DNA from 3 places in the Escherichia sp. HH091_1A genome. Region 3 is predicted to be linked to each of the others. Evidence: predicted binding sites of a transcription regulator. Region 3 holds the regulator's gene; each other region holds the start of a gene.
What was found. Region 3 encodes Fur, which represses iron uptake genes when iron is present. Its sites were predicted from a motif close to ATAATAATGAGAACNACTATCAA; they were not measured.

Region 1: a site for Fur is predicted at 1,992-2,014, ahead of efeU (iron uptake transporter permease EfeU). Genes of this name have one in related genera too.
Region 2: a site for Fur is predicted at 2,517-2,539, ahead of fhuF (siderophore-iron reductase FhuF). Genes of this name have one in related genera too.

What each region holds. Positions count from the first base shown of each region.
Region 1 covers NZ_AP025747.1:1,299,050-1,303,316, reverse strand. Annotated here, with positions in the region: gene efeO (iron uptake system protein EfeO) at 1-1,046, opposite strand, end outside; gene efeU (iron uptake transporter permease EfeU) at 1,104-1,934, opposite strand; gene putP (sodium/proline symporter PutP) at 2,154-3,662, opposite strand; gene putA (trifunctional transcriptional regulator/proline dehydrogenase/L-glutamate gamma-semialdehyde dehydrogenase) at 4,084-4,267, shown strand, end outside.
Region 2 covers NZ_AP025747.1:5,365,941-5,370,207, reverse strand. Annotated here, with positions in the region: gene rimI (ribosomal protein S18-alanine N-acetyltransferase) at 1-199, opposite strand, end outside; gene holD (DNA polymerase III subunit psi) at 168-581, opposite strand; gene rsmC (16S rRNA (guanine(1207)-N(2))-methyltransferase RsmC) at 684-1,715, shown strand; tRNA gene QUF14_RS26600 (tRNA-Leu) at 1,915-2,001, shown strand; tRNA gene QUF14_RS26595 (tRNA-Leu) at 2,030-2,116, shown strand; tRNA gene QUF14_RS26590 (tRNA-Leu) at 2,150-2,236, shown strand; gene QUF14_RS26585 (DUF1435 domain-containing protein) at 2,264-2,500, opposite strand; gene fhuF (siderophore-iron reductase FhuF) at 2,641-3,429, shown strand; gene bglJ (DNA-binding transcriptional activator BglJ) at 3,468-4,145, opposite strand; gene QUF14_RS26570 (IS66-like element ISCro1 family transposase) at 4,196-4,267, opposite strand, start outside.
Region 3 covers NZ_AP025747.1:804,975-809,241, reverse strand. Annotated here, with positions in the region: gene ybfF (esterase) at 38-802, shown strand; gene ybfE (LexA regulated protein) at 942-1,235, shown strand; gene fldA (flavodoxin FldA) at 1,375-1,905, shown strand; gene uof (fur leader peptide) at 2,115-2,201, shown strand; gene fur (ferric iron uptake transcriptional regulator) at 2,194-2,640, shown strand; gene QUF14_RS03695 (ChiQ/YbfN family lipoprotein) at 2,724-3,050, opposite strand; gene chiP (chitoporin ChiP) at 3,100-4,267, opposite strand, start outside.

The sequences.
Region 1 (4,267 bases), 490 kb from region 3:
GCATCGGTCAGCTTGTCGTAGGTTTCAAAACCGTCTTTAGTACGGTATTTCGCCAGAATGGTATCGACCTTTTTGAAGTTAGCATCGACTTTTGCCAGCAGTTCCGGGTTGGCTTTTTGCAGTTGCGGACGCAGCAGATCGACAATTTTCTGCGAGCCTTCAACGTTAGCCTGGAAGTCCCACAGATCGGTGTGGCTGTAGCGATCTTCTTCACCGCTGATTTTGCTGGCTGCCACTTCCTCAATCAGTCCGGCTGCGCCGCCGACCACTTTTGAAGGTGGGAAAGCCAGTTCACTGATCCGTTTTTGCAAATCGACCACATCGGTATAAAGCTGGTCAGCATACTGATCCATTCCTTTGGTGGTGTTGTCGCCAAACAATGCTTTTTCCAGACGGTGGAAACCGGTGAATTTCGGATCGCCGGCTTTTTGCTCGTAATCATCTTCACGGGCGTCAATGCTACCATCCAGATCAGAGAACAGCTCAGCAATCGGTTCAATGCGCTCATAGTGCTGGCGCGTCGGCGCATACAGTGCTTTCGCTTTTTCGATATCGCCTGCTTTGATGGCGTCGGTAAAGGCTTTGGTGTCGGTCACCAGCTGTGTGGTTTCCGCCATGACATACGCTTTATATGCAGTAATTGCACCACCAAGACTTAACAGCGCATCGCTCTGCGCCGCATCCGCCGTTGCCTCACCTTTGACGATCAACTTCCCTTTCGGGTTTGTCAGCAGACCGCAGGTCATATCGTATTCGCCAGGCTGTAAATTTGCCGTCATTTTCTGGCTAAAACCAGGGGCGATATTTTCCCGCTCTTCCACCACCATCACGCCTTTGAGGATCTCCCACTCCAGCGCCTTCTGGCTGTGGTTCTGAATAATGAACTGTGTTTTCCCGGCGTTAACCGTAATGGTCATCGGTTCGCACTGTTTATCTGTCACAGTGACTTTGACCTGCGGAATATCAGCAGCGTTAGCCATAAAAGCAGAGGAGAACAGCGCAGCCACGCTTAATTGCAGTGCACTATGGCGGAAGTTAATGGTCATGACGAGACTATCCCTTTAAAGTATGTTGTAACTAAGCAAGAGTTTGCGTCATTTTCGTTACGCGGAGCGAGACGCTGTCGCCCCTGCGCGCGGCGGCAGAGCAAATGCCACCAGCGCCGGGATGAGATAAATAAACCAGACGGCGACTTCGCTGACGCTCGGCGCTTCCTGATAACCAAAGATACCTTCCATCAGCGTACCGAACAGCGAGTGAGTTGAGAGCACCGCGCTCATATCGAAGGCGATTTCCTGAAAGTGGTTCCACAGCCCGGCTTCATGAAACGCGCGAATAGCACCAGCAGCCAGCCCTGCGGCGACGAAGAGAATAAACAGGCTGGTCCATTTAAAAAACCCGCCAAGATTGAGGCGAATACCGCCCCAGTAGAACAGAAAGCCGAGCACCACGGCTGTAGCAAGACCGAGCATTGCACCCAGCGGAGGCCAGATCCCGACATCTTGTTGAAACGCCGCCAGCAGGAAAAAGACCGACTCCAGCCCTTCCCTTGCAACGGCAAAAAATACCATCATCACCAGCGCCCAGCCATGATGATTCCCACGCTGCAATGCGCTATCGACTGCCTGTTCCAGTTGCACTTTGACGTTGCGCGACACTTTACGCATCCAGAAAACCATCCAGGTGAGGATCACCACGGCAATCACCGCCACGATACCTTCGAACAATTCCTGCTCTTTTTGCGGAAATTCGCCGGTGGTTTCATTAATGAAGATACCCAGCCCCAGGCACAACGCAGCGGCTAGCAACACGCCAATCCACATGACACCAATCCATCGACCTCGCTGGGTACGCTTAAGATAGCTGGCAATCAGGCTGACAATCAGCGCGGCTTCAAGTCCTTCGCGCAACATAATGAGAAACGGAACAAACATGCCACCCACCCTTAAACGTTTTTCTGAGTCAATCTATGCAAAGAAAAGTAAATCGCAGTGATAGCGATTATCATTACGGTGAAGAAAAACACAAGCGGAATGTAGTGATAATGATGAGGAAATGTAAATTTTTTTTGAGAGAAAATGCAGAGGGCAATCACTGATTGCCCTCTGCCTGCTTCTGATTATGGCGTGGAATTTTCGGTAAAACGCCTTCCCTTACCCTTCCTGCAACCGTGACGGCGGCGCTGAATGATAGTGCGCATCGGCGTCAGCAAAGCGTTTTTGCATCGCCGCTGACGGTGCTTTACCCAGTAAACTAAACACCACAATCCCAATGCTACCGAAGATAAAGCCCGGAATAATTTCGTACAGACCCAGCCAGCCGAACTGTTTCCAGACAATAACCGTCAGCGCGCCAATGATCATCCCCGCCAGTGCACCGTTACGCGTCATGCGTGACCACATCACTGAGAACAGCACCACCGGACCAAACGCCGCACCGAAGCCTGCCCACGCGTAGCTTACTAAGCCCAGCACACGGTTTTCAGGATTCGCCGCCAGCGCAATTGCCACCAGCGCCACCACCAACACCATCACACGCCCTACCCACACCAGTTCTTTCTGGCTGGCATGTTTACGCAGAAATGCTTTGTACAGATCTTCGGTAATCGCACTGGAGCACACCAGCAGCTGGCAACTTAACGTCGACATCACCGCCGCCAGAATCGCCGACAACAGAATCCCGGCAATCCACGGGTTAAACAATATTTGTGCCAGTTCGATAAACACGCGCTCAGAGTTCTGATTTACCGCACCGGCAACCGCTGGATTATTGTTAAAGTATGCAATGCCGAAGAAACCGACCGCCACCGCGCCTGCCAGACAGAGGATCATCCAGGTCATGCTGATACGACGCGCATGGACAATGCTATAGTGAGAATCCGCCGCCATAAAACGCGCCAGAATATGCGGCTGACCGAAGTAACCCAGCCCCCAGCCCATCAGCGAGATAATGGCGACAAAATTCAACCCTTTGAGCATATCCACGTTTTCAATGCTCTTTTGTTTGATCACTTCCAGCGAGTCGCCAAACCCACCGACGCTAATGATCACGATAACCGGCGTCAGGATCAGGGCAAAAATCATCAGGCTGGCCTGTACAGTGTCAGTCCAGCTCACCGCAAGGAAACCACCAATAAAGGTGTAAAGGATCGTCGCCGCAGCTCCCGCCCAAAGAGCCGTTTCGTAGCTCATGCCGAAGGTGCTTTCAAACAGACGCGCGCCAGCCACAATGCCCGAAGCACAATAAATGGTGAAGAACAGCAAAATTACCAGCGCGGAGATAATGCGCAAAATACGGCTTTTATCTTCAAAACGCCCGGTAAAATAATCCGGCAATGTTAAGGCGTTATTATTGTATTCGGTATGCACACGCAACCGCCCGGCCACCAGCTTCCAGTTAATCCACGCGCCTAATGTCAGGCCAATGGCGATCCAGCTTTCGGAAATCCCGGAAAGAAAGACTGCACCCGGTAATCCCATTAACAGCCAGCCGCTCATATCCGACGCACCTGCCGATAATGCCGTCACGAATGGCCCAAGGCTGCGACCGCCAAGAATATAGTCGTCGAAGTTTTTGGTTGATCGCCAGGCGATAAACCCAATCAATATCATGCCAAAAATATAGACACAGAATGTCACCAACATCGGTGTGCTAATAGCCATCTAAAGTCTCCAAAAAATTATTATCGGCAATGTCGAAACTTGCCGTTATATCTGCCACCGGAACGGGGTAACAGAGTTTATGTTTTCCCAGGGCGACCGTATCCTGCCGGAAGCGCTGGTTATTCACAATCGATTTAACACACCATTTACATTAAATTTTAGTGCTCAGCGATACTATTTTTCATCAGGTTGCACTCCCTCACATTTTTTGCGGTTGCACCTTTCAAAAATGTTAACTGCCGCAGAGAAAAAGTCTGAGTTATTTTTTAATCCCTGTCATATCGATTTCTTTTATTAACATTTCATTCATTTTTAAGCTTGCTACGCAGGTCACATTTAACATGGTTGCACAAAGTTGCAACATCATGGATATTTCACGATAACGTTAAGTTGCACCTTTCAGAACAACAGGAGTAATGGCATGGGAACCACCACCATGGGGGTTAAGCTGGACGACGCGACGCGTGAACGCATTAAGTCTGCCGCGACACGTATCGATCGCACACCGCACTGGTTAATTAAGCAGGCGATTTTTTCTTATCTTGAACAACTGGAAAACAGCGATACTCTGCCGGAGCTACCTGCGCTGCTTTCTGGCGCGGCCA
Region 2 (4,267 bases), 890 kb from region 3:
ACAATGTAGCTTCATCCAGCACCACTTGCGTAATCGCAAACGCCGCCATTTTGCCGTTTTGCGTTAACTGAAAGTTGAGATAACGCTCGCCCTGATTACTGGCAAAGGTTTTTTCACTCCACGGAAAGGCGTGGGCGCGTTGTTCAATGTGGAAAGCCGCTGGTAAATCAGTCGTTTCGAGGGAAGAAATCGTGTTCATATGTGCAAATTTGTTGCCATAACGCGGCGCGTGCCGTTGGGTTTGCCCGTAATTCGGTGAGCGCCGGTGATGCCACCTGAGCGCCTTCCAGTGATAGCGGTTCGTCAGTACCCAACCGCCAGCTGTTGCAGCGACTGCCTTGCGGCAGCATAGCGATTTTTTCTGGCGTCAGTTGCAGCACTTGATCGGGGCTGACGGTTAATGCACGCAGAACATCGCTCACCAGAGGATCGGTCAGGGCGGGAAGATCGTTTGCCACCATCACCAGACGGACGTGTGCCGGGATCGCAATGGCAATCTCCCCCTGCAACGCGCCAGGGCGACGCAGCGACCACTGGGTAATGCCCAGTTGCTGTAACTGCCAGTCTCGTCGGGATGTCATAGCGAATCGCTCCTGTTGTCAGGGGCGCAAATATAGCAAATTCGTCGATACCGCGCCAACATATGGCTATAATCGCCGCCAGTATCAATTGAGGAGCATTCCATGTCAGCATTTACCCCGGCAAGTGAAGTCTTGCTGCGTCACAGTGATGATTTCGAACAAAGCCGTATTCTTTTTGCCGGAGACTTACAGGATGACCTGCCCGCGCGTTTAGATACCGCGGCCAGCCGTGCTCATACCCAGCAATTCCACCACTGGCAGGTGTTAAGCCGCCAGATGGGGGATAACGCCCGTTTTAGTCTGGTCGCCACGGCGGATGACGTCGCAGATTGCGATACGCTGATTTACTACTGGCCGAAGAACAAACCGGAAGCCCAGTTTCAGTTGATGAATTTACTTTCTCTGCTGCCGGTGGGAACGGATATTTTTGTCGTTGGCGAGAACCGAAGCGGCGTGCGCAGCGCCGAGCAGATGCTTGCAGATTATGCGCCGTTGAATAAAGTCGACAGCGCCCGTCGCTGTGGCCTCTATTTTGGTCGTCTGGAAAAGCAGCCGATGTTTGATGCCGATAAATTCTGGGGCGAATATAACGTCGATGGCCTGACGGTCAAAACGTTGCCGGGCGTGTTTAGCCGCGACGGTCTGGATGTCGGTAGCCAACTGCTGCTCTCGACGTTAACTCCGCACACGAAAGGTAAAGTGCTGGATGTCGGCTGTGGCGCGGGCGTGCTTTCGGTTGCCTTTGCGCGCCATTCGCCGAAAATTCGTCTCACGTTGTGCGATGTTTCTGCGCCAGCAGTTGAAGCCAGCCGTGCAACACTTGCTGCCAACGGTATTGAAGGTGAAGTCTTTGCCAGCAACGTCTTTTCCGAGGTGAAAGGTCGCTTTGATATGATCATCTCCAACCCGCCGTTCCACGATGGGATGCAAACCAGCCTGGATGCGGCGCAAACGCTGATTCGCGGCGCGGTGCGTCATCTTAACAGCGGCGGCGAGCTGAGAATTGTGGCGAACGCCTTCCTGCCTTACCCGGACGTGCTGGATGAGACATTTGGCTTCCACGAAGTGATCGCGCAAACCGGGCGATTCAAGGTGTATCGCGCCATTATGACCCGCCAGGCGAAGAAAGGTTAAGTATCTGATATCTGTCGCCGCATACTGTGTCGGATGCGGCGTACACGCCTTATCCGACCGACAAACGAATTATCCACAATCCGCCGATGGCCATTTTTCCAGCAATTACACCTCCGTCGATAATTAACTATTGACGAAAAGCTGAAAACCACTAGAATGCGCCTCCGTGGTAGCAATTCTTTTTAAGAATTGATGGTATGCGAAGGTGGCGGAATTGGTAGACGCGCTAGCTTCAGGTGTTAGTGTCCTTACGGACGTGGGGGTTCAAGTCCCCCCCCTCGCACCAAAAACCACGTTGATATTGCTCGCACTGGGCGAAGGTGGCGGAATTGGTAGACGCGCTAGCTTCAGGTGTTAGTGTTCTTACGGACGTGGGGGTTCAAGTCCCCCCCCTCGCACCAAACGAGGCGATATCAAAAAAGTAAGATGACTGTGCGAAGGTGGCGGAATTGGTAGACGCGCTAGCTTCAGGTGTTAGTGTCCTTACGGACGTGGGGGTTCAAGTCCCCCCCCTCGCACCAATTATCTTTACTTCCTTCCTTGTTTTTTCATCCCTGATTCAAATTCATTATCATCAGCATGACGCCAGCAATAAGCACCAGGCACGATGGTAGCAAAATGTAATGCCGTAACTGTTTGTGATACAACATCACCGGCGTCAACACCAATCCCATCAGAATGACAATCCGCCACTGATCCGGCGATAAATCCGCATACGTCAGCCCTGCAATCAGCAATCCTGGCAGAAACACTCCCCAGCCACTGCCCAGCATACGTTGCAACATGGTTTCATCTCTTTCATTGATAATGATAACCAATATCATATGATAATTTTTATCATTTGCAAGTCAGAGAAATCCCTTGCTATCGAATAAACCTATCGCTAGGATTAGCAATCATTATCATTTAGATTACCATCGCGATTATGGCCTATCGTTCCGCACCGCTCTATGAAGATGTTATCTGGCGAACGCATCTCCAGCCGCAGGATGCTGGGCTTGCACAAGCAGTACGTGCGACGATCGCCGAACATCGTGAACATTTGCTCGAGTTTATCCGTCTGGATGAACCCGCCCCGCTTAACGCCATGACGCTGGCGCAATGGTCATCACCGAATGCGTTAAGTTCTCTGTTAGCTGTTTATTCCGATCATATCTACCGCAATCAACCAACGATGATCCGCGAGAATAAGCCGCTGATCTCCCTGTGGGCGCAATGGTACATCGGCCTGATGGTGCCGCCATTAATGCTGGCCCTGTTAACGCAGGAAAAAGCATTAGATGTGACGCCGGAACATTTCCACGTTGAGTTTCACGAAACCGGACGCGCCGCCTGTTTCTGGGTCGATGTGTATGAAGATAAAAACGCAACACCACATTCACCGCAGCAGCGAATGGAAACGTTAATCAGCCAGGCGCTTGTTCCGGTTGTGCAGGCACTAGAAGCAACGGGAGAGATTAACGGTAAACTTATCTGGAGCAATACCGGTTATTTGATCAACTGGTATCTGACTGAGATGAAACAGCTGCTCGGCGAGGCGACGGTTGAATCGCTGCGCCATGCCCTCTTTTTTGAGAAAACGCTCACTACCGGTGAAGATAATCCACTCTGGCGTACCGTGGTGCTGCGCGACGGCCTGCTGGTGCGCCGCACTTGCTGCCAGCGTTATCGCTTGCCGGATGTGCAGCAATGTGGTGACTGTACGCTGAAATAGAAAAATTTGCCGGGGAAGTAAACCCGGCATTAAACGTATTAATAGGGGTGCAACACGTTACTTGCTTCGCAATGACGCATACATAACAGAATGTCTGCGGCCTCCAACAACCCTGCATCAGAACTGACGCCCAGTTTCGACATTACATTAAATTTATGCGCGCGGATCGTTTTGATATTGCGTTTAAGCTGCTCGGCAATTTGTGTCATTGAGTAGCCACGCGACATAAAGCGCAATATTTCTCTCTCCGTCGGGCTTAGCGTCCGGCTTTGGTTAATGTACCACTGATTGTTCAGTCGGTCGGTCGCCTGACGCACACCATTTAATGACAAAAAGAGTTCTTGATGAAAAATCTCCAGCGTCGACGCTTTACTTAATACACCGTCCAGCGGTGATGGCGACAATGAACCAATCAGCCGAGCTTCAATATCATCATCCGCAATAACTAAACGTCGGGTACGCGGAAACTTAATCGCCAGTTCAGTCAGGCAAGATAATCCCTCTCTGCGTTTACTTCTCATGGCAGAAAAAGAAAAAATGACCGCCGCAAATGAGATCCGCGACATGGCATCCTGAAATGACTCCTGACTGGTATAGATATGGAGCTTATAAGGGTTACCTGCAAACTTTCTGAATAAACTCTCAATACCGATACTGCTCATGACGCATTTTTCTATGAGTGCGACATTTCTCTTCTTAATTCGGCTGTGTTCCATTCTGCGGCATCTCCATAAACGTAAGCGACTCGTCAGAACCGTATTGATATTTACTGAGAGCTCAGATCAACTTTCCAGGGCAACAGATCGCGTACCCGGTTTGCCGGCCAGTCCTGGATATG
Region 3 (4,267 bases):
TACCCTAACCCGACAACGCGAAAAAAAGAACTTTGCCATGAAATTGAATATCCGCGCGCAAACTGCACAAAACCAGCACAATAATTCTCCCATCGTTCTTGTCCATGGTCTGTTTGGCAGCCTCGACAACCTTGGCGTACTGGCTCGCGATCTGGTAAACGATCACAATATCATCCAGGTTGATATGCGTAACCACGGTCTTTCCCCGAGAGATCCGGTGATGAGTTACCCGGCGATGGCCCAGGATCTTGTTGACACTCTGGATGCACAGCAGATCGATAAGGCAACATTTATTGGACACTCAATGGGCGGTAAAGCGGTGATGGCACTGACTGCACTGGCCCCCGATCGCATCGATAAACTGGTGGCGATTGATATCGCGCCGGTCGACTATCACGTACGCCGTCATGATGAAATTTTCGCGGCTATCAACGCAGTCAGTGAATCCGACGCGCAAACTCGCCAGCAAGCAGCGGCAGTAATGCGCCAGCATCTTAATGAAGAAGGGGTGATTCAGTTTCTGTTGAAATCTTTTGTTGACGGGGAGTGGCGCTTTAACGTGCCGGTATTGTGGGATCAGTATCCGCATATTGTGGGTTGGGAGAAAATCCCGGCATGGGATCACCCTGCCCTGTTTATCCCAGGCGGCAATTCTCCGTATGTTAGCGAGCAGTATCGTGATGATTTACTGACACAATTTCCACAGGCACGAGCGCATGTGATTGCTGGCGCGGGTCACTGGGTCCATGCTGAAAAACCGGATGCGGTATTACGCGCTATCCGTCGCTATCTCAATGATTAACGTAACTGATTAAAAACCCAGCGTCCGCGTCGCTTTCCGCGCGTGGGCGTTGGCGTGACTCATCGCGCTGATGTATTATGGCGCGCTATCCATCCGGGCAGGCGCCTGGCTGATTGTTTCCCCCGAAGTCACCAAGATCATGGCCAAAGAACAAACGGACCGTACGACATTAGATCTGTTCGCGCACGAGCGTCGACCGGGACGACCGAAAACTAATCCGCTTTCGCGCGATGAACAGCTGCGTATTAATAAACGCAACCAGCTAAAACGCGACAAAGTACGTGGCCTTAAGCGTGTCGAACTGAAGCTAAACGCGGAAGCTGTCGAGGCGCTGAACGAGCTGGCGGAATCGCGCAATATGAGCCGTAGCGAACTGATCGAAGAGATGTTAATGCAGCAACTGGCGGCGCTGCGTAGTCAGGGCATCGTTTAAATTTCCACTTTCATGTAGCACAGTGTGCAGTCCTGCTCGTTTGCTGATTCCGCAAGACTGCCTGTTCTGCTATGATTGCCTTTATCCGTGGGCAATTTTCCACCCCCATTTCAATAAGTTTCAAGAGGTTATTTCACTCATGGCTATCACTGGCATCTTTTTCGGCAGCGACACCGGTAATACCGAAAATATCGCAAAAATGATTCAAAAACAGCTTGGTAAAGACGTTGCCGATGTCCATGACATTGCAAAAAGCAGCAAAGAAGATCTGGAAGCATATGACATTCTGCTGCTGGGCATCCCAACCTGGTATTACGGCGAAGCGCAGTGTGACTGGGATGACTTCTTCCCGACTCTCGAAGAGATTGATTTCAATGGCAAACTGGTTGCGCTGTTTGGTTGTGGCGACCAGGAAGATTACGCTGAATACTTCTGTGACGCATTGGGCACCATCCGCGACATCATTGAACCGCGCGGTGCAACCATCGTTGGTCACTGGCCAACTGCGGGCTACCATTTCGAAGCATCAAAAGGTCTGGCAGATGACGACCACTTTGTCGGTCTGGCTATCGACGAAGACCGTCAGCCGGAACTGACCGCTGAACGTGTAGAAAAATGGGTTAAACAGATTTCTGAAGAATTGCATCTCGACGAAATTCTCAATGCCTGATGTGATGCGGCGTAGACTCATGTCTACGCCGTATTAATAGATAATGCCAATCAAAATAATTGCTACAAATTTGTAACTTTTGCTGTTGTACCTGTACAATGTCCCGGTGTTCAAGTGGCCTTGCCGTTGTAAATGTAAGCTGTGCCACGTTTTTATTAACAATATTTGCCAGGGACTTGTGGTTTTCATTTAGGCGTGGCAATTCTATAATGATACGCATTATCTCAAGAGCAAATTCTGTCACTTCTCCTAATGAAGTGAACCGCTTAGTAACAGGACAGATTCCGCATGACTGATAACAATACCGCCCTAAAGAAAGCTGGCCTGAAAGTAACGCTTCCTCGTTTAAAAATCCTGGAAGTTCTTCAGGAGCCGGACAACCATCACGTCAGTGCGGAAGATTTATACAAACGTCTGATCGATATGGGTGAAGAAATTGGTCTGGCTACGGTATATCGCGTACTGAACCAGTTCGACGACGCTGGTATCGTCACCCGCCACAATTTTGAAGGCGGTAAATCCGTATTTGAACTGACACAGCAACATCACCACGATCACCTGATCTGCCTCGACTGCGGCAAGGTTATCGAATTTAGTGATGATTCCATCGAAGCGCGTCAGCATGAAATTGCCGCAAAACATGGCATTCGCCTGACTAACCACAGTCTCTATCTTTACGGTCACTGTGCCGAAGGCGATTGCCGCGAAGATGAGCACGCGCACGAAGGCAAATAAGCCAGCCTGAACGAGAAAAGCCAACCTGCGGGTTGGCTTTTTTATGCAAGGGAAATAAGAAAAGCGAGAGTTACAGCTCTCACTTATTTGTTATTACTGCGAATTTCCTGCCAGACTTTATCACAATCGGCTTTCACCGCCTGATCATTTCCGGTTTGCGTTGCACGCAGACACTGCTGATAATCCAGTACGCGTACACTTTCCTGCTCGGCAAACTGCTGATGTTGTTTCTCTTTCTTCAGCACGTTTAACACGCTCTGACAGGCTTCAATTTTTTCCGGCGAACCTTGCGCGGTGTTGATACAGGCGCTGTAAGCTTCTTTCAGATGGCTGTCTTCCTGTGGCGCGGTGGATTGTGCACAAGCCACCAGCCCCGATGCCATCATGGCGATGAGAATCAGTTTTTTCATTGCAAATTCCTCAAACGTGCGGCAGGCACAAAACCTGCCGCGTCGGGCATCAGAAGATGGTGAATGGTGCGATTACCATAAATTTCACGTCACGCTCATCCTGGAAGATGTTGCCGTAACCACCGCCCCAGCTTGGGATGTCGGAGTGGTTGTCGTATTCGGTAAAGTGCAGTTTGAACATCGTGCCTTTGGCGCGACCGTCCTGAATGGTGTAGACCGCATCCAGGCTGTATGCAGACTCTTCAATAGTCCGGTTCTTGTCGTAGTACGCATCCGGATTGCTCTGCCAGGTAGCGGTTTTAGCATCCCATGCGTAAACGTAGGAAGCGCCGATGGCGAAGCCTGGAAGATTCCAGTTTTTCAGGTCATACATCGCACCGAAGAAGACCGCTTTTTCGCCGTTGGCGTTGAAGTCAGAACGGTTATCCCACCAGATATCCAGGCGACCGTTCGAGGAAGCATAGGTTGGAGTCATACGTTGCAGGAAGTATCCCTGCTGGCCGTCGGCTTTAACCCAGGTGCCTTCCAGACGCAAATCCACTACGTCAGCCGCCCGGTAACCAAAGGTCAACGCTTGCAGCCAGGCAGTGCCGTCGTAAAGGTCGTTGACGCTACGATCGTCAACTTTATCGCGCGTACCGTAGAACTGGTAGCTGGTGGTTAACGGGCTACCGGCGATATCAAATTTGTAGCTGGCTTTGGCAAAATATTGATCAATATACCCTTCCGCCTGACCAAACGCCGCTTCCAGTACGAAGTTATTTTTGAAGTCGTACTTCGCCCCAAGGGAGTGTAGATAATCAACTTTGGTGGTTTTATCGTTCTGATAAAACTCATCCATTTCCAGATGCCACGGCGCTTTATATTCGTTGGTCCACATGTAGGAGAAACTCAACGCACCAGCATCGCCGTAATCAAAATTCGCCCCCGCTTCCGCCCCCTGATAAGTACCCGGCATAAAGCTCCAGTGCGGCGCTAACAGCGTCTGACCGGTTGGCTGAATATAACCTGCCCGCGCCCACACCGGACCGTATTTAAATTTGGCCGCTGCTTTATACAGGCTTATACCGCTTTTATCGCCGGACCAGTCTTCGTCATAGGCTTTATTGCTTTTTGAAAACGCGATTTCGTTCGGGTGAGAACTGTCGCCGTTTTCCGCCATTTCAATCGCCGTAAACGCCGCAATATCAAGGCCGAACATATCAGCAGCATAACCA